DNA from 4 places in the Halomonas bluephagenesis genome. Region 4 is predicted to be linked to each of the others. Evidence: predicted binding sites of a transcription regulator. Region 4 holds the regulator's gene; each other region holds the start of a gene.

Region 1 (5,023 bases), 570 kb from region 4:
TTCCCAGTCATTTTTGCTAACGGCATGAATCCTGGTGAAGGGCCGGGGCTTATCTTTATGAGCTTGCCGCTGGCCTTCCAGGCGATGCCAATGGGCACACTATTTGGCATTCTGTTTTTCTTGATGCTCTCTATGGCGGCGTTGACCTCGTCTATTTCTATGGTTGAGGCCACCGTGTCGTGGTTGTGCGATAACAAAGGCATGACCCGTAAATCTGCCTCTTGGGCGACGGGCATCGTACTATGGCTGATCAGCACGCTGGCAATGCTGTCGTTTAACCTGGGCGCTGATTGGACACTGGCGGGTAAAAACTTCTTTGACTGGCTGGATTATTTAACCTCGCGCTGGATGATGCCGCTGGGTGGCTTGGGCATGGTACTGCTGGCAGGGTTTGTGCTGAAAAGCGAGACATTCCGCGACGAGCTAGGTCTCGCGCCGTTGCCTTATGCACTATGGCTGACTATGGTGCGCTACGTCAGCCCGTTGGGCATTCTAGTCATCTTTGTGGACGCGCTGGGCCTCTATCCAGTGTCGTTTGCTGTTCACTGGCCGGTGCTACTGGCGATTCTGGTGATTTTTGCGCTGGTCGGGGAGACGTTAAGCCCGCGGCTGCGCCAAGCGCTGCGCTCGCGCTAACTGCTGTTGTTCACGCTTCATCCTGGCGGCCGCAATGGCGCCAGGGTGGGTGCCTGCCTCCATGAGTTCGTCCCAACAGGTGGTGTAACGGTTAGAACGGTGCGCACAGCGCAACTGCCACGGTGCCTCTGCCTCCGTCATTCCAAAGCGAATCGTGCCTTGCCCCATGCGCTGATTGATGGCGTCAACGGTGTTCATCAAGTGTGGATGTGTTTTGGTGGATGGCTGCAGCAGCGAAAGCTGATACTGCTGCGCATCCACTAAATCCAATAGCATGACGCCGGCTTTCATAAACTGGAATCCTGGCCGATACATCTGCTCAAGTCCTTCGCGTATGGCCTCTAAAATGATACGAGTATCGTCGCTTGGCGAGGCTAGGGGAATCATTGCGCTAGGCGAAAACTGAGGCTGGTCTTTACGGTGACGGTTGGTAGTTAAAAACAGCAGTACGGCGCGAGTAAGGCTTTTCTGCTGGCGCAGTTTTTCGGCACTACGCTGGGCATGACGGCGCAGCGCCGCGTGCAGTTCCGCTTTTACGCCGGTTGCTTGACCAAAAGAGCGTGACGTCATGATGCGCTGACGTGGCTGTTCTAGCGCATTCATTTCTAAGCAGGAGGTGCCACGTAGCTCTAGTGCTGTACGTGCGAGAACCACGGAAAATCGTTTGCGCAGCTGCTTTGGGTCGCACTCCCGCAACTGCCACGCTGTGCGAATACCGCTCACCGCAAGCCGTTCTGCTATGCGTCTGCCGATGCCCCATACGTCATTCACCGGCAGCTGTTTAAGCAGCGCCGCTGTGGTCGGGCTGTTGGCAGCGAGCAGGCAGACGCCCTGGTAGTGAACCTGCTTTTTAGCGACATGGTTAGCGAGCTTGGCTAGCGTATGGGTGGGCGCAAGCCCTACACACACGGGTAACCCTAAATAGCGGCGAATACGGCGGCGCACGACTTCCCCGAGCGTTTGGCATTGAGCGTCGCTGAAGCCATCCAGGTAGATAAACATTTCATCAATGGAATAAGGCGCGACGTCTGGGCAGGCATCCCGAAGTAGCTGGGCGAGCCGTGCAGACATGTCGCCATACAGCTCGTAATTAGATGACAACAAGTGGATCTCTCCCCGCCGGCGCAGACCTTCTAGTTGAAATGAGGGGGTGCCCATGGGGATTTCCATTGCTTTCATTTCAGCCGAACGAGCAATCACGCAGCCATCGTTATTCGACATGACGCCAACGGGCTTGCTTTCAAGTGTGGGGTTAAAAACACGCTCGCATGACACATAGAAGTTGTTGGCATCGACCAGGCCAATCATGGCAAATACTCATGCACCACGGCGCGCACCACGCCCCATAGCTGGCAATTCGTCTCTTCTAGCGGCAGCGGTGGGTAGTGAGGATGTGCCGAACAAAGATGTGGCGTGCCTTTATAGAGTGCATAGCGCTTTATCAGCACTTCCTCTTCAAACATGGCGACCAGTATGTGCCCTAAACGGGGCGGTATGCTGCGATCTACCACCAACAAATCGCCCTCGAATATCCCCCAGCCTTCCATGCTGTCGCCCGCGGCGGTGAGGTAGAACGTTTGGGTAGGGTTTTTAATCAGCCGTTCGTTAAGATCGAGCGTACGTGGCTCGTAATCTTGGGCAGGCGAAGGGAAGCCGCTAAATCCAGCTCGGCCGTATAGCGTTGGAAAGGGCAGTGGTTGAGAGGTTAACGGCAAGGCTGTTGCAAGCGTGGTTGTTGCAAATGTGGCTGTTTTTAGAGAGGCGGGTTGAGACGACATCGTCGGCATCCTCATGAATAAATAGTGTGCTTATATACTGTTCTTATAAACAGTATTTATGGGCAGTATTTATTCATGAGGGAAAAATTGCAAGTGCTGTCCAGTTGTGGGGATGGCCCGTTACTGGCTCAGCGGGCAAGCCATAGGCCCACCACCAAAGCGCTTATTACGGTAATAAAGAACACAAGATTGCGAGCACGGGTATCACGACGTGGTTTCATAGCCATTTTCCTGTTGGTTATCATCGTTAAGAGCAATACGAGACAGTAGTAGCGAGCGAACGATATCCGCATAAAAGCGGCAGATGCGCTGCGCTTAGCATGGTAACGTTTACGCTGTAGAGCGTCATCTGACGAATATGGCATTGCTCGGTTATCCGGCTTTAAAGAGACCCTGTTTATGAACGAATCGACCCACGTCGGTACCGCGGCGCAGTCGCTTTCCCTTGCGAAGGGGCGGCTGGCGGCGCTTAGCTGGGGGCGTAGCACAGCGCCTACTTGGGTGGCACTACATGGCTGGCTGGACAACGCGGCAAGCTTTACCCGGCTAGCGCCGTTGTTAGTGAAAGCTCTGGATATTCGCATTGTTGCGATCGACTTTCGCGGTCACGGGCATTCGGCCCATGCGCCTGCGGGAAGCGACTACGCGCTATGGGACTATACCCATGACGTGCTGGATACCATGGAATCATTAGGAATCGAAAAGGCAACGTTACTCGCTCACTCTATGGGGGCGGCAGTGGCCTGTCTGGTGGCGTCGGCCCTGCCAGAACGAGTAGAAAAACTGATTTTATTAGACGGTTTAGGGGCGCTTAACACGCCGTTTGAAGAAACCGCCAATCAGTTGCGAAAAGGTCTTATCGCGCACCGGCGGCCGCTTTCCCGCCCACCTCGCTACCCGGATGTTGAAAGTGCGGTAGCCGCGCGGGTAGCAGGCGGTGTCACGCCGCTGGATAGCATCACTGCAACGCCTCTTGTCGAACGTAACACCCAAGCCACTGCTGATGGACATGTGCAAATGCGCACCGATAGCCGTTTGTTAAAGCCTTCACTGGTGCGCTTTGCGCCTCAACAAGTGTTGGCATTACTGGCGGAGATTCAAGCCCCGGTGCTATTGATAGAAGGGGAGCGGGGGATTCTAGGTGCGCGGGACTGGGCAGAAAAAGCGCGCCAAACGGTGCCCCAGCTAACGCGTCATGTGCTAGCGGGTGGCCATCATTTGCATCTTGAACCCCAGTCCGTTCATCGCGTGGCCGGCATAATCAGTCAGCAGGCGTAGCGGGTATCTGATAACCAGCGTTAGGACGATAACGATGAAGAAAGTACCGCATGCTACGGAAAAGCCCGTGGCAAGCAGCAGCTTAAAAGGTAATAAAGTCGCGCTGGTGTTGGGCAGCGGTGGTGCCAGAGGCTATGCCCACATCGGTGTTATTGAAGCGTTGGAGGCGCGCGGCTTCGAGATAATCTCTATTGCTGGTTGTTCCATGGGGGCGCTAATTGCTGGTATTTATGCCGCTGGAAAGCTACCCGAGTACCGGGAGTGGGTTTGTCACCTGGATTATTTTGATGTGCTCAAACTGGTCGATGTGACCTGGAGCCCAATGGGCGCCATGCGAGCGAATAAAGTCATGAGCAAACTAGAAGAGCTGGTCGGCGATAGGCTAATCGAAGACCTGCCAATTCCCGTAACGACCGTTGCGACGGATCTGATTCGCCAGCGTGAGGTATGGTTTCAAAATGGCCCGTTGCTCCAGGCGATCCGTGCTTCTATTGCAGTCCCCGGCGTGATTACGCCGGTACATGTCGGTGGCCAGGTGCTCGTTGATGGTGGTTTGCTGAACCCGCTGCCGATGATGCCAATATTGGCCGCCCACGAAGCGGATTTTGTAGTGGCGGTTAACGTGACGGCGCACAGCCCACAACCCATAACCTTAGAAGAGCTGTTACCCAGCGCAGATATCGATGACAGTCGCACCGCGTTAGAACGCGACCGTGATGCCAATATTGGCGGTTGGATGGACGATGTGCGCGCCACCACACGACGGTTGTGGGATGGGTTGGGGGGCAGCAATGGCGAAGAGGGTGACCTTGACGAGACGGTTGACCTACGCGGCAAGCGCGAGTGGGGCAAGCTCGATATGATTCTAGAGTCGTTTGATATCACCCAGGCGGCACTCGCGAAGTATAAAATCGCAGGCTATCCGCCGGATGTATTGATCGAAATTCCCAAAACTGTTTGCAGTACTTACGAGTTTCACCGGGCCAACGAATTAATTCGTCTGGGGCGGCATCTTGCAGATGAAGCGCTGGAGCGCCGAATGCCAGGCATTGCCTCGGATGCCACCGAGTAAACCACTGAGTAAACGTAGTGAAATAGTCACCTATTGCCCGCGTTTGCGCAGCAGAATATACACCGCGCCTGTTCCACCATCGATATCGGTGGCGGAACAGAACGCCAAGACGCCGGGCCACTCTCTTAACCACGCATTGGTATGGCTTTTAAGTACCGGAAAATCTGAGGTGGTGCCCCAGGCCTTGCCGTGCACTACCAGAACGCAGCGCATGCCTTGTGCGGCGGCGTCGCGTAGAAAGCTTTCAAGCTCAATTCTG
Region 2 (5,023 bases), 1.5 Mb from region 4:
TGGAGAAGGTTTGCGTCTTCTTCGTGGGGATGGTGGTGTTTTTGTCGATCAGCGGCGTCATTACGCCACCCAGAGTTTCAATACCCAGGGTCAGCGGCGTCACGTCTAGCAGTAGGACGTCTTTAACGTCGCCACCAAGAACACCGCCCTGAATCGCCGCACCAACAGCAACCGCTTCATCTGGGTTTACATCTTTACGTGCTTCTTTGCCAAAGAAATCAGCTGCTTTCTTCTGCACCATCGGCATGCGTGTCTGACCACCGACCAGAATCACTTCGTCGATTTCAGACGCAGAAAAGCCAGCATCTTTCAGCGCCATTTTGCACGGGTCGAGCGAACGCTGTACCAGATCTTCAACCAGCGATTCCAGCTTGGCACGCGTCACCTTCACATTAAGGTGTTTCGGGCCAGTGTTGTCAGCGGTGATGTACGGCAGATTAACGTCTGTCTGCTGGGCACTGGAAAGCTCAATTTTGGCTTTCTCGGCCGCTTCTTTCAGGCGCTGCATAGCGAGGTTGTCGCCAGACAGATCCATACCGCTATCCGCTTTAAACTGGTCAACTAGGTAGTTGATCAGCGCTAAGTCGAAGTCTTCGCCGCCCAGGAAGGTGTCACCATTGGTGGCCAACACTTCAAACTGGGTTTCGCCGTCAACGTCTGCCACTTCGATAATAGAAATATCGAAAGTACCGCCACCCAGGTCGTATACCGCGATGGTTTTATCACCACGGGATTTGTCCATACCGTAGGCCAATGCTGCTGCGGTTGGCTCGTTAATGATGCGTTTAACATCTAGACCGGCGATACGGCCCGCATCTTTAGTGGCTTGGCGCTGGCTGTCATTAAAATAAGCCGGTACGGTGATGACGGCTTCTGTGACCGCTTCACCGAGATAGTCTTCGGCGGTTTTCTTCATTTTCTTCAGCACTTCCGCGCTTACCTGCGGCGGCGCCATTTTCTTGCCTTTTACTTCAACCCAAGCATCACCGTTGTCTGCTTCAGTGATTTTGTAAGGCACCATTTTGATGTCTTTTTGTACGACATCATCTTTGAAGCGACGGCCAATCAGGCGCTTGATCGCGTAAAGGGTGTTCTCAGGGTTGGTGACAGCCTGACGTTTTGCCGCCTGACCTACCAGCGTCTCACCATCGTCGGTGTAAGCAATAATGGAAGGCGTAGTACGACCACCTTCGGCATTTTCAATGACTTTAGCGCTGTCACCATCGAGCACTGCCACACAAGAGTTGGTGGTGCCCAGATCGATACCAATAATGCGTCCCATAGCAAAAACCTCGAATTCGGTTGTTACAAAACTGATGTTTGAAAGCTGATGTCAAAAAATCTGCTTTTTTGAAACTTAAAGCGTCTGCGGGTTTTCCCGCGGGTTGCCCTTTATTTGGGGGCCGCTTGCAGCATTTCAAGGGGCTTTTTTTTGCTTTGCGTCAGCCAGTGCTTAATTGGCTTTTTGGCTGACCACCACCATCGCCGGGCGAACAAGGCGTCCGTTAAGCAAATAACCCTTCTGCATCACTTCCATGACGGTATTGGGTTCAAGCTCGGGATTCGGCACCATCGCCATCGCTTCGTGAACCTGCGGGTCGAAGGGTTCACCCTGAGGTTCAACGCTTTCCACGCCAAATTTATTCAATACGCCTAACTGCATTTTGAGGGTCATGGAAACGCCCTCACGATGTACGTCAGAGGCTCCGTCTTCCATGCTCTCTAAGGCTTTTTCCAGACTATCAACAACGGGCAATAGCTCTTTAACAAATTTTTCTAAAGCAAATTTGCGCGCTTTTTCAGCTTCTTGCTCAGCCCGGCGACGCACGTTTTGAGCTTCAGCAGCGGCACGTAGCGCTTGGTCTTTAGCTTCCGCCAAGCTCTGCTCAAGCTCCTCCACCTGAGCGGCCAGCATATCGGCTTCTGGGTTTCCCACTTCGCCTTCTAGCGCGGCATCTTCCTCGATTAACCCTTCCAGTTCGCCCTCGACCAGGCGCTCTTCAGCCGCTTGCTCGGTGACTTCTGCCTCTTGCTCTTGGCGGGCCAGCTCATCTTCTAATGGGGTTTGCGGTTCTTTTGCCATGCCTAGCTCCTGAAAAATATGCAGCGGTGGCATTGACGGCCACCTCGGTTAAGTAACGAGTATTAACCACGTATGAACGCTATATGGGGGCCATAAAAGCCATCTCAAGAGGGGCATTGAAGTGAGTTATAGACTACTGTATAAAACAACAATTATTGGATAAGTATCCAGCTTCTGTGCCGCACTGCCTCAGGAGGCCTTAATGCTTACGCAGCTAGCAATCCAAGATTACGCTATTGTCGACCGCCTTGAACTCGACCTAACCCGCGGTATGACGGCGATCACCGGGGAAACTGGGGCAGGCAAATCGATTCTACTCGGTGCTCTTGGCCTATGTTTAGGTGAGCGTGCCGACGCCGGCAGTGTACGTCACGGACGTGAACGCACCGACCTTTCCGCTCGTTTTGATATTCAACACCTGCCCGCTGCCACTGAGTGGTTGACTGCTCGTGAGCTGCCTGCTGAAGAGTGCTTGCTGCGTCGTGTGGTCACAGCCAGCGGTCGCTCTAAAGCATGGATCAATGGCCCCCCTGCCACCATCGCTGACCTAAAATCGCTGGGCGAACAGCTGATTCAAATCCACGGCCAGCATGCTCATCAGGCACTAATGCGTGAAGAAACTCACCTTGCCTTGCTAGATGATTATGCCGGGCTACGCGAGCGCAGCCAGCAATTGGCTGAAACGTTCCGCGAGTGGCGCAGCGCCCGTCGGCGATTAAAAAAGCTCAGCGAAGAAGGTAGCGAAGTTGAGGCAAAACGCCAGCTGTTGCGCTATCAAGTAGAGGAGCTAGATCAACTGGGATTAGCAGAGGGAGAGCTGCAAACGCTAGAAGAAGAGCAGCACACTCTGGCCCATGCGGAAGAGACACTGCGTGAAACCCAGTTTGCAGCCGACTGCTGCGCTAGCGATGAGGGCGGCGCCCTTTTGTTACTGAACCAAGCTTATACTCATTTAAGCGCCCTACCCGGTAGTGACAAAGGCACACTGGCCAATACTTTGGCCATGCTCAGCGATGCGCGCATTCAAGTGGAGGAAGCCTCCAGCGAACTTAGTCGTCTCGCCAGCACTACCGAGCTTGATCCAGAGCGCTTGGCCTGGGTAGAGGAACGTTTGGGCGACGTCCATCGTATTGCCCGCAAACACCACGTTGCTCCAGAAGAGATTTGCGCACTGCATGCCCAGCTCAGCCAGGAAGTCGAACTTCTAGAGGCCAGCGACGACGACTTGGAGTCGCTAAGCAACCAAGTCGCCGAATACCGCGAGCGCTATCGCAGTGATGCCAAACAACTAAGCGAAGCGCGACAAAAGGCTGCCGTTCGCTTAGGCAAAGAAGTGCAACAACAGCTGGGTTTCCTGGCCATGGGTAAAGCACGCTTTGAAGTCGACGTTACTCCGCGTGAAACGCCTACACCGGAAGGCCTGGACCACGTCCACTTCCTGATTAGCGCGAACCCAGGTCAGCCCGCCAGGCCGTTAACCAAAGTGGCGTCGGGCGGTGAGTTATCGCGCATCAGTCTTGCCATTCAGGTGGTGGCCGCCTCCCACTCCACTATTCCCAGCCTAGTCTTCGATGAAGTGGACGTGGGTATCTCGGGAGCGACGGCCGAAATTGTTGGTCAATTGCTACGTAAGCTCGGCGAAAACGGTCAAGTAATGACCGTCACCCACCTGCCCCAGGTGGCTGCACAGGCGCATCAGCACCTGCATATTGAAAAACGCGCCAAACGGGATAGCACGCTGACTCATATGGCGCTGCTGGATGAGCACGGTCGGATTAGTGAACTCGCCCGCATGCTAGGCGGTGTAACCCTGTCTGATCAAACACTCGCCCACGCCAGAGAAATGCTTCACGCTAGCCAGCGACCTCCGCACTAAGCACTTTTTCAATCGCCAAACGTTAGCAAACACCAAAACCATAAAAAACGCCCCCAGGGCGCGAATGAATCATCACTCGCACCCTGGGGACGTTTTATTTAGCGCGACTATTTTTTGTTTGTGGGGCCGCTGTCCTGTCGCGTTACGTCCGACCCACGGGGGCGTACGTAAAGCACCAGGGCATGGTCCACAAGTTCATAGCCGTGCTCTTCGGCGATCTCTTGCTGACGACGCTCGATGATTTCATCGACGAACTCAATGATTTCACCACTTTCTAAACACACCATATGGTCGTGGTGGTCTTCTTGAGTCATCTCGAACACCGCATGGCCACCATCAAAATTATGACGGATCACCAATCCTGCTGACTCAAACTGAGTCAGCACGCGGTACACGGTAGCCAAGCCAACATCCTCACCCGCATCAATCAGTGTTTTGTACACTTCTTCTGCGCTAAGGTGGTGTTGACCCGAAGCATTTTCGAGAATCTGCAGGATCTTGACGCGCGGCAGGGTCACTTTCAGCCCGGCTTTGCGCAGTTCATGGTTCTGATCGGCCATGGTTGCTCTTCGCAGTAACAGGTTAGGTCGGGTATGATCGACCGAAACCACGATAGTGAAGAATAGGCTCAAATGCAAAAATTGACTCGTATCATTACTCTTTCCGTTGCCCTAACCGTTGTTAGCGGCTGCAGCTACGTTGGCGTTTACAAGCGTGACATCCCCCAGGGCAACTTGGTGACCGAAGAAATGGTCAGCCAATTACAGCCAGGAATGACCCAAGAACAAGTTACTTATGTAATGGGTCGCCCGCTGCTGGAAGCCCCCTTTGACACACGGGAGTGGGATTACGTTTATCGTCTTGATAAAGCATACGCGGGTGTCGAACAGCGACGTGTGACCCTCACGTTCGACAACGCAGGGCGTTTAGTAAACGTTGAACAACAAGGTGATTTCTCTGGTGATCTGCCGATCAGCAGAGATACCGGTGCAGGCCCTGCAACAGAAACAGCAGACCCAATCACCGGCATCGCTACTCCTAGTCAGCGAGCACCGACGCCAGCA
Region 3 (5,023 bases), 1.0 Mb from region 4:
TAACCCGCGCACGCTCTTTTTAGGGGCGGCTGCTCAGTTTGGTATTTTTGCCACGCTGTTTGGTGCTGTTGCACTGTCGTCGATAGGGGTGATGGACTTTTCCCTTAATCAGGCTGCGGCAATTGGTATTATCGGTGGTGCTGACGGCCCGACGTCTATTTACGTATCGAGCGTGTTAGCCCCTGAATTGCTTGGCGCTATTGCAGTGGCGGCGTACGCCTACATGGCGCTTGTACCACTGATTCAGCCGCCGATCATGCGCCTGCTGACCACTCAAAAAGAGCGTCAAATTAAGATGACGCAGCTGCGGCCGGTATCCAAGCTGGAAAAGGTTGTTTTCCCGCTAGTGTTGTTGATTCTGGTCGCACTTTTCTTGCCTGATGCAGCGCCTCTGTTAGGGATGTTCTGCTTTGGTAATTTGATGCGTGAGTGTGGTGTGGTTGAGCGCTTATCGGATACTGCGCAAAACGCGCTGATCAATATCGTGACGATTATCCTAGGGCTATCGGTAGGCTCAAAGCTGATGGCAGAAAGCTTTCTGACGTTTGAGACGCTGGGCATCTTAGGCCTGGGTATTGTGGCGTTCGGTATTGGCACGGCTGCAGGCGTATTGATGGCCAAGCTGATGAACCTAGTCAGCAAAATGCCGATTAACCCGCTGATTGGTGCTGCTGGTGTTTCGGCGGTGCCGATGGCCGCGCGAGTGGCTAATAAGGTTGGCTTGGAGTCGAACCCGCATAACTTCCTGCTGATGCATGCCATGGGCCCCAATGTGGCAGGGGTTATTGGTTCTGCTGTCGCGGCGGGTGTGATGATTAAATATTTAGGCTAATACACGCTAGTAGTGCTATTGCGCAGCTATCGCTATGTAATGGTTAGCGTCTAAAACGCGGCTTACCGAGCAATTGCTCGCGTAAGTCGCGTTTTTTTGTAGGGTATATTGATGACTTTATTACGGTGCCACTTTTTGAATATCGAGGGCAGTTTTTAGCCGGTTTTCAAGCGTGGTGAGGTTTAGGGTGTCATCCCTTGGCCAGCCAATCGTGAGGCATACGCCACCGCCATCATAATCGGCTTGTTGGACGGGGATTTTCTGCTCGTCACACCAGGCACGCGCTACTGCCTCATGGGCAAAGTTAACGCGAAGCAGGTAATTATCTCGTTCGACGACTTCTCGCGTGGGTAATGTTTCAATCCCAGCGTTAACTGACTGGGCGTAAGCCCGGGCAAGTCCGCCAGTGCCCAGCTTGGTGCCGCCAAAGTAGCGAATCACCACGCAGCCTATTTCCCCCATCTGACTACCGAGCAAGGCTTGATACATGGGCCTACCTGCGGTGCCACCGGGTTCGCCATCATCAGAGAAACCTATGTGCGTTTGCTCTCCGGGAGGGCCTGCAATAAAGGCAGTGCAGTGATGGCTTGCATTGGGGTGAGCGCTCTTAGCTGCCTGCAGCAATGCATGGTAGTCCGCAGTGTTGGGTGCATGACATATCCAAGTGAGGAAGCGACTTTTTTCAACCTCAATTTCAGCGGTATGCCATGCGGCGGGTGCTAAGTCTGGGACTCGGTAACGCAATCGATACTCCCTAACGGATGAGCGGCGAATTAATGGTGCCGAGTGTTACTGGCGCCATGTTCTACGCCCATGACCATTCCCAGCACCTGAATATCACAATTATGCAGGAAAACAGCAGGCATCGCTGTATCTTCAGGCCATAAGTGAACGCCAAGCCGGCTAATAGAAAGTTGTTTTAGCGCAACCTCTCGCTGATTAATCGTCGCGATAGCGGTTTCTTGATGGCTACCTTGCTGATAACGGCGAATAATAATGACATCGCCATCAAATAGATTGCATTCGCGCATTCTGTTGCCGCGCACGCGAAGCGCATAGGTGTTGCGCCGCGTTACACGAGGTGCCGAATAAACAGGGCGACCGGTATTCGGTGTCGTTTGAGGCGGTGCTTGAAGCGGCGCTTGTTGAGTTACGTTCAAGGGTGTTGGCATTGTCATCGTCATGCTGTTTTCTCCAATGCAGCGCCCGCTCCCTAGGCGTGTAATTGAGCAGATTGCTGTGTTTATAATCGGTAGTGTTTTTTCATACAGTGTTCGTAGTATAGGCCTGTTTTTGCATACAGTGCTAGTGTTGTGCATTATTCATTGTTCTTAAGCGAAGATTGGTAGGGTCGTGCTGCGACCCCAGACCGCAGAGAGCGACTGGCGGGAAAGGGGCTTTCCGTGTAGAGTTCGACGCAAAATCTACGTGCCTGGAGATATCATTGAGCCTCTGCCTGCAAGCCCGACAGCTAGCCTGTGAGCGCGATGACCGCTGGCTGTTTGAGGGGCTAGACCTTGATATTCAGCGTGGCGAAATTGTCCGCATCGAAGGCCCTAACGGGAGCGGCAAAACCACGTTGTTGAAAATTCTCTCAGGCCAATTGAGCGACTACCATGGCGACATTTATTGGAATGGCGACTCAATGCGCGAGGTGCGTGAACATTTTCTCGCCAATCTACTCTATTTAGGACATGCCCCTGGCGTAAAAGCAGGCCTTTCTCCGCTGGAAAACCTGGCGTGGTACCAAGCGCTTAGCGGTGAAAAGGGAGATGATTATCAGCGTGAAGAAGCACTGGCGCAGGTAGGGCTTAGCGGCTTTGAAGATGTGCCTGCAGGCCAGCTTTCCGCAGGCCAGCAGCGGCGAGTGGCCCTTGCTAGGTTGACGCTCACCCAGCGGGCATTGTGGGTCCTGGATGAGCCTTTTACAGCAATTGACCGCCATGGAGTGGCAGCATTAGAAGCGCAGCTTGTTGCACATGCCAACGCGGGAGGCTGTGTATTAGTGACGACACATCATGAGTTAACCGCATCATCCGTGCTTAGGCGCGTTCAACTGGGGTAGAAGGAGACAGCGTTGCCAAGCTCACACGCCACGACCGGCATCCCAGAAATGTCGATGCATGCGCCTTCTGGTGGGCTCATGGTTGCCATTAGTGCCACTTTTAAGCGAGATCTAACGCTTTTGCTACGCCGTCGTGGTGAAGTGCTTAACCCACTGGTGTTCTTTGCCTTGGTGATAACGCTCTTTCCGATCGGTATTTCACCTGATCCCCAGCTGCTAGCGGAAATAGCGCCTGGGCTGTTGTGGGTGGCGGCGTTGCTGGCGGCACTGCTTTCTCTGGATAGTCTTTTCCGGAGTGACTATGACGACGGCAGTTGGGAGCAGCTACTGCTAGCCCCTCAGCCGCTGGCGGCTCTTAGCCTTGCTAAAGTTGCCGTTCACTGGTTGCTGACAGGACTACCTTTGGCACTAATGGCGCCGATTTTAGGTATCATGTTGGCACTTCCTGCTGGTAGTTACGTGGTTTTAGCGATCTCGCTGGCATTGGGAACCGCAAGTCTCAGCTTGATTGGTGCGATTGGCGCGGCGCTTACCGTCGGGTTGGCTCGAGGTGGTGTATTGCTGTCCCTGCTGGTGTTGCCGCTCTATATTCCGGTTCTTATTTTTGGCGCGGGCGCCGTACAAGCCGCCATTTTAGGCGATGGTATCGCGGCACATCTTGCTATTTTAGGCGCACTTTTAGCGATTTCGTTAATGCTAGCACCCTGGGCTATCGCCGCATCGCTACGCATCAGCATCAACGGTTAAAGGACGAAAACACCATGTGGGCCTTTATAAATAAACTGAGATCACCCAAGTGGTTCTACTCGATTAGCGCCAAGCTGCAGCCCTGGTTCTGGGCAGCGGCGGTGCTCTTGCTGCTGGTGGGAACCGTCTGGGGGCTGGCATTTGCTCCCGCGGACTACCAACAGGGCAATAGCTTTCGCATTATCTATGTCCACGTTCCTGCCGCTTTTTTAGCGCAATCCATTTTTGTATCGATGGCGATTTCAGGCTTGGTATTCATGGTCTGGAAAATCAAAGTAGCCGATATGGCAGCTACAGTGATGGCACCCTTGGGCGCTGTTATGACCTTTGTAGCGCTTTTTTCAGGCGCGGTATGGGGAGTTCCTACCTGGGGAACTTGGTGGATGTGGGACGCGCGCTTAACGTCCATGCTGATTTTGCTGTTTTTGTATTTAGGTGTCATTGCACTACGCGGCGCTTTCAATAGCCGCGATAGCGGCTCCCGAGCAGCATCAGTGCTAGCGATGGTGGGCGTGATTAATATTCCGATCATCAAATATTCAGTGGACTGGTGGTATACCCTGCACCAGCCTGCCTCGTTTACGATTACCGGACGCTCGGCAATGCCCATGGAAATGTGGGCACCACTGCTCATTATGGTGCTGGGTTTCTACTGCTTTTTTATTGCGTTGACCCTGATGCGTACACGCAGCGAGATACTGCGTCGTGAAACCAATAAGCGCTGGGTGCAAGAGTTAGTAGAGGAGGTGAGATAATGGCTTTTTCCTCGCTCAATGAATTTTTTGCCATGGGTGGTCACTGGCTCTATGTTTGGGCTGCTTGGGGCATTACTGCGTTGTTGATGCTGGTAATAGTTTGGCATGCGCGCCAAGAGCGCAGCCAACTTCTGAAAGGCGTAAAGCGCCGCGTGCGCCGCCAAAACGCTCACTCCCAGTCCGCGCAAGTACCGGTTAACTCTGCTCAAAGGGACGTTCGTAATGACGCCTAAACGTAAACAGAAGCTGTTCGTTATTTTAGGGTTGGTTTCATTAACCGCGATAGCGGTGGGGCTAACCCTTTATGCGCTGCGCTCCAATATCAATTTATTTTTTAGCCCAGTACAAATTGCTCAGGGCGATGCGCCTATGGAGCGCCAGATTCGCGCGGGTGGAATGGTTAAAGAGGGCTCGGTGTCGCGAGACCCCGAAAGCCTTGATGTTGAATTTACCGTGACGGATTACGTCGATGACTTAAACGTCTATTACAGCGGGATTCTGCCGGACCTCTTCCGTGAGGGGCAGGGCGTGGTCGTAGTAGGTGAGCTACAGGCAGATGGGCGCTTATATGCCGATAAAGTCTTAGCTCGCCACGATGAAAATTATATGCCGCCTGAGGTGGCG
Region 4 (5,023 bases):
GCCGCGAGTAGCGGTGTAAACACCTCTCCAGTCCACCGACGCCCCCGAAACACTGCATTATCAGGTAATCCACCACCTATCGATGCGCGTATATAGTGCCATCCAAGAGGGGTTTGACCACTTCCCTCCTGCTGCCCTACGCCTTTCTCACCGGTTGACACAGCACACGTGTGTTGCAGCGTACGCCCCTGCCACCAGCATAGCTGCTGTCGTTTGGTATTGATCTCTATCCACCCTTCATCCTGAGGGGGTAGCTCAGCTAGCGTAGGCTTTCGCATAATGTCCTTCATCAACAGCAGGCGGCAGCGGTGCATTCATGGCGGCAACCACCACCGGACGTAAACGTCTTACTAAGTCCCTTACCGTTACTTGCTCATTATAGTCTTTCGCGGCAATGTCCCGCAGTGCATCTAAACCAGACAGCGTAAAAATCACGGTACCAAGCATGAAATGCAGTCGCCAAAAACGCTCAGCATCAGGTAAATCTGGCGTTGCTTGGCGCACCAGCTCAGTAAAGCGGGTGAACACGTCACCGTATTGCTGTTGGATATAACGTCGCAAATGCCCTTGTGCCTGGCTATACGCCAACCCTAGGAGACGCATAAACACCTTCAGGCTGTTGCGCTCAGCGGGCACTGCTAGCACCGTACCTGCCATTGTTTCCAACAGTACTTCAAGGGGAATCACATCCCCCTTGTACTGCGCTTCAAGTTCATCAAGCGCCGTATGAAAGCGTTGCGAGAACGGGTCTAAATAGCGCGCAAACACCGCTTGAATAAGCGCCTTTTTAGAACCAAAGTGGTAATTGACAGCAGCCAAATTGACCCGCGCTTTACTGGTAATATTGCGCAGCGACGTTTCGGCGAAACCACGCTCGGCAAATAGCACCTCAGCGGTATCGAGGATACGCGTTACCGTATCAGATTGCGCCATAGCGCCCTCCAGAAAACGAGTGTTTAAAACATCGTTAAATACTATGCCATAACGTTATTTGGCTCAATCACTTATCTTTAGCTTTTTGTCCAACGCAAAAAAGCGCCTTGGGCACATATTCAAACACCTACCGAATGACGCTATCCCGAATGACGCTATCGAGTTTGCCGTTGAGATAGCAGCATTTCCAAATTCATCACTCTCCCTCTAATTCTGATGTACTTACCACAGCGACTGCCATTGCAAGCGCTCTTGCATGTACTGGACAGAGCAACATACTGTATACTTAACCACATACTGTTTAAGCAGACATATAATCACTGTTTTTGTTCAATTTTTTGGAGTTTGTTATGTCGCGTCCACTCACTGCTCGTCAGCAGCATGTTTTTGATTTCATTGTTAAAACGATGGGTGAATTTGGCTACCCGCCGACTCGTGCAGAAATCGCCAAAGCGCTGGGCTTTCGTTCTCCTAACGCTGCCGAAGAGCATTTACGAGCACTTGAGCGCAAAGGTGCTATCCGCATCATTCGCAATACCTCACGTGGAATCCGACTGCCTAATCAGGAACCGCAGGATGTAAGTGACGTCTCGCCAACAACGCCTGCCACCAACGTGGAGCCCCTACCGAATGGCTTACCTGTCATTGGGGAAGTCGCTGCAGGAAGCCCGATTCTAGCAGCGGAACACATTGATCGTTATTGCCCACTACCCGCTGAGTACTTTACCCCCAAGGCGGATTACCTACTTCGGGTGCGAGGTTTATCAATGAAGGATGTTGGCATACTGGAGGGTGACCTTCTTGCTGTTCATCGCACAGATCGAGTTCGTGACGGCCAGATTGTCGTAGCTAGACTCGAAGATGAAGTGACCGTAAAGCGCTTTAAACGACAGGGCTATACGGTGACACTAATTGCCGAAAACAGCGACTTTGCGCCTATAGAAATTGACCTACGTACGCAGCAGTTAGATATCGAAGGGGTGGGTGTCGGTGTCATACGTGGCGGTAACGGCCAAGCATTGGGGTAAGCAAGCCTGCATGAATGTCGTAGAGGCAACCGATAGGTGCCTCTACGGCTAATGCAACGTTACTGAGAGTCTATATAGCGATGATCATTGAACGTGGCCACCCAGCTCGGATGGTACACCAGCAAAATGCTAAGCAACATGCCCGTAATGAAGGCCTCTGATGGCATTAATAGGGGTAAAAAGCGCGCATATTCTTGGGCTAAGTATATAGCCTCAGAGTCGGTACCCGCCGCGATTATTAGCAAGACAGCTGATAACCCACCTCCCAATGTTGCAAGCGCAGCGCCAAAAAAGCCGCATGCAAATAGAAAGACCATCAAGTTATCCGGTAGTCGCCGGTCTACCAATCGCCATACCAGCCCAGTAATGACCGCAGGCACAATGCCGGTTACTAGTACATTAGCGCCTAATAATACCCATTCATTGCGACCAATGGCTGACATCGCTATGTTAATCAGCACATTGCTGATTAACGCGAGAGGCACTTTAAATACCAACGCCATTAAGACCGTGAACACTAAGTGCAGAGTTAACCAATCCACTGCCTGAGCACGGAGCTGCCACATCAACACTACGGCAAGCGTTGTGGCCAACCAGCGATGCTGAAGTGCCACATCCTCTACCAGCGCCTGCCGGGGGCCCAGCCATAGCACCCACGCAAGTACGCTAAGCGATACCAACCACGTCAGGACCAATGCCCAGGGAGCTAAAACACTTTGCGCGAAAGACATGGAGGCCCCTATCTACATATCAGTTAACGACAAGTCAGCTATAAACCTTAATTCACTAAAAAACCTGATTAACTAAACACTACAGTCTTATTGCCATGGATTAATACTCGGTCTTCTAAATGCCATCGTAGGCCACGCGCCAATACCGCTTTTTCAACATCGCGTCCAAAGCGCACTAGGTCCGTCGGCGTATGGCAGTGGCTTACCCGATGGATATCTTGTTCAATAATCGGCCCAGCATCCAGTTCCTCGGTGACATAGTGACAGGTGGCACCAATAAGCTTAACCCCACGCTGGTAAGCTTGATGATAAGGCTTGGCACCGGCAAAAGAGGGTAAGAAACTGTGGTGGATGTTAATCACTCGCCCCGCGTAACGCGAGCAGAGAGAAGGCGGCAAAATCTGCATGTAACGTGCTAGCACAACGCAGTCTGCCCGGGCACTATCAATCTGTGCCTGAACCTGCTCAAAAGCGGCCTGCTTGTTATCAGGGTCTACGGGCACATGATGGTAAGGAATGCCATACCACTCAGTGAGTGACCGCATATCTTCATGATTTGAAATAACCCCGACAATATCGCAATCAAGCTCCCCTGCCTGCCAACGATAAAGCAGATCAACCAGACAGTGAGACTCACGCGACACCATCAGCACCACACGCCTGCGCTTTTGAGTATCAACCAGCGACCACTGCATATTAAAGGCTTCAGCCACGGGCTCAAATGCACTGCGTAAGGCCTCCGCCGACATACCCAGCGAATCTGCCAAAATTTCGTATCGCATGAAGAACCGGCCAGTCTCAAGATCAGAATGCTGGCTTGCTTCAGTGATAGAACCACCTTGTTGAGCAATAAAGCTTGAGACACGCGCCACAATGCCCACTTGATCAGGGCAAGAAACCACCAAACGGTAATAATGAGACATAAATAAACACTCTTGACATATTTTAACGGCACGTTCGACAAGCACCTACCAACGGCAGGAAGGCTGTATATAGACGAAATAGTGTACCTTATGCACATCAAGGAAGCACCGCAGCCGAATGCCACGATGATTGTTACCCGCCCCTGCCTTCCCGTATAGTTAAGGTCTTACTTTTTAGGCTTTTCATTACTGATGCATCCACCACGCGTTCAACTTCGTCCCCGCCGTCGTCCACCCCTGCGCCTGCTGCCGCTAGGTGGGTGTGGTGAAATTGGAATGAACCTTACGCTGTATGGATACGACGATGAGTGGATCGCCGTCGACTGCGGCATGATGATTCGCCAGGATCTACCTAACTCCCCGCTGCAGGTGCCCAATACAGATACGTTAGCAGCGCTAAACATTATCCCCAAGGCGCTCTATATTACCCACGGCCATGAAGATCACATTGGAGCCGTGGCGTGGCTCTGGCCCAGATGGAACTGCCCTATTTTTGCTACGCCATTAGCCGCGGGATTGCTACGCCATAAGTTTGCAGAGCATCAGCTTAGTAGCGCCGCTATACACGTCGTGGAACCAGGCGATGCAATGGAGCTTGGCCCCTTCACGCTACGCTACCTTCAGGTTACCCATTCGATTCCTGAAAGCTGCTCCATTCTAATGCAGGCAGGCGACTATCGCGTGCTGCACACAGGGGACTGGAAACTAGACCCCACCCCACTCATTGGCTCTCCCATTGACGCTGCTCAATTTCGCGCGCTCGCGCCTATTGATTTAGTTGTAGGCGACTCCACTAACGCCCCGATGCCTGGTCATTCGGGTAGTGAAGGCGATGTTGCTAAAGCACTCGCCCACACCTTAAAACAGTGCACAGGCCGCGTGGTTGTGTCTTGTTTTGCCAGTAATCTCGCACGCGTGTTAGCTATTGGGCTTGCTGCACAACAGTGTGGCCGACGCGTCAGCCTCATGGGCCGCTCAATGGAGCGCATGGTGAGTGTGGCGAAAGGCCTGGGGTATCTAGACGAATTTCCGCCGCTAGTGCCGCCCCACGATTTAGGCTATCTGCCGCCAGAAGAGGTTGTGATTATTGCCACGGGTAGTCAAGGCGAACCACGCGCCGCGCTGCAGCGTTTAGCACAGCGGAGACATCCGTTTGTGGATTTGGAGCCAGGCGATAGCATTATTTTTTCTGCTAAAGCCATACCAGGCAACGAGCGGCCTATTGAACAGCTTAAAAAACGCTTAGCACAGCTTGGCGTGTCAATTTTCGATGAAATGAACCATCCAGAACTACACGCTACCGGACATCCTGCCGAAGATGAGCTAAGAAAGCTGTATCAGTGGGTTCGTCCGAAAACGCTGCTGCCGGTTCATGGGGAGGCGCGCCATCAAGCAGCCCATCAGAAAA

Evidence for each region. Region 4 encodes LexA, which represses DNA repair genes until DNA is damaged. Its sites were predicted from a motif close to TACTGTNTANNTANACAGTA; they were not measured.
Region 1: a site for LexA is predicted at 2,450-2,469, ahead of REH51_RS14830 (LexA family protein). Genes of this name have one in related genera too.
Region 2: a site for LexA is predicted at 2,218-2,237, ahead of recN (DNA repair protein RecN). Genes of this name have one in related genera too.
Region 3: a site for LexA is predicted at 2,086-2,105, ahead of REH51_RS12755 (LexA family protein). Genes of this name have one in related genera too.

Annotation. Positions count from the first base shown of each region.
Region 1 is NZ_CP133631.1:3,265,949-3,270,971, forward strand. Features, by position in the region: gene REH51_RS14820 (sodium-dependent transporter) at 1-636, shown strand, start outside; gene REH51_RS14825 (Y-family DNA polymerase) at 598-1,944, opposite strand; gene REH51_RS14830 (LexA family protein) at 1,941-2,414, opposite strand; gene REH51_RS14835 (alpha/beta fold hydrolase) at 2,814-3,692, shown strand; gene REH51_RS14840 (patatin-like phospholipase family protein) at 3,727-4,764, shown strand; gene REH51_RS14845 (Smr/MutS family protein) at 4,795-5,023, opposite strand, start outside.
Region 2 is NZ_CP133631.1:2,381,499-2,386,521, reverse strand. Features, by position in the region: gene dnaK (molecular chaperone DnaK) at 1-1,282, opposite strand, end outside; gene grpE (nucleotide exchange factor GrpE) at 1,454-2,083, opposite strand; gene recN (DNA repair protein RecN) at 2,286-3,959, shown strand; gene fur (ferric iron uptake transcriptional regulator) at 4,067-4,519, opposite strand; gene REH51_RS10685 (outer membrane protein assembly factor BamE) at 4,592-5,023, shown strand, end outside.
Region 3 is NZ_CP133631.1:2,835,189-2,840,211, forward strand. Features, by position in the region: gene REH51_RS12745 (sodium ion-translocating decarboxylase subunit beta) at 1-832, shown strand, start outside; gene REH51_RS12750 (IMPACT family protein) at 953-1,576, opposite strand; gene REH51_RS12755 (LexA family protein) at 1,606-2,016, opposite strand; gene ccmA (cytochrome c biogenesis heme-transporting ATPase CcmA) at 2,277-2,897, shown strand; gene ccmB (heme exporter protein CcmB) at 2,946-3,644, shown strand; gene REH51_RS12770 (heme ABC transporter permease) at 3,659-4,399, shown strand; gene ccmD (heme exporter protein CcmD) at 4,399-4,632, shown strand; gene ccmE (cytochrome c maturation protein CcmE) at 4,622-5,023, shown strand, end outside.
Region 4 is NZ_CP133631.1:3,832,231-3,837,253, reverse strand. Features, by position in the region: gene REH51_RS17465 (L,D-transpeptidase) at 1-278, opposite strand, end outside; gene REH51_RS17460 (TetR/AcrR family transcriptional regulator) at 256-933, opposite strand; gene lexA (transcriptional repressor LexA) at 1,284-1,961, shown strand; gene REH51_RS17450 (energy-coupling factor ABC transporter permease) at 2,021-2,692, opposite strand; gene purU (formyltetrahydrofolate deformylase) at 2,761-3,615, opposite strand; gene REH51_RS17440 (ribonuclease J) at 3,892-5,023, shown strand, end outside.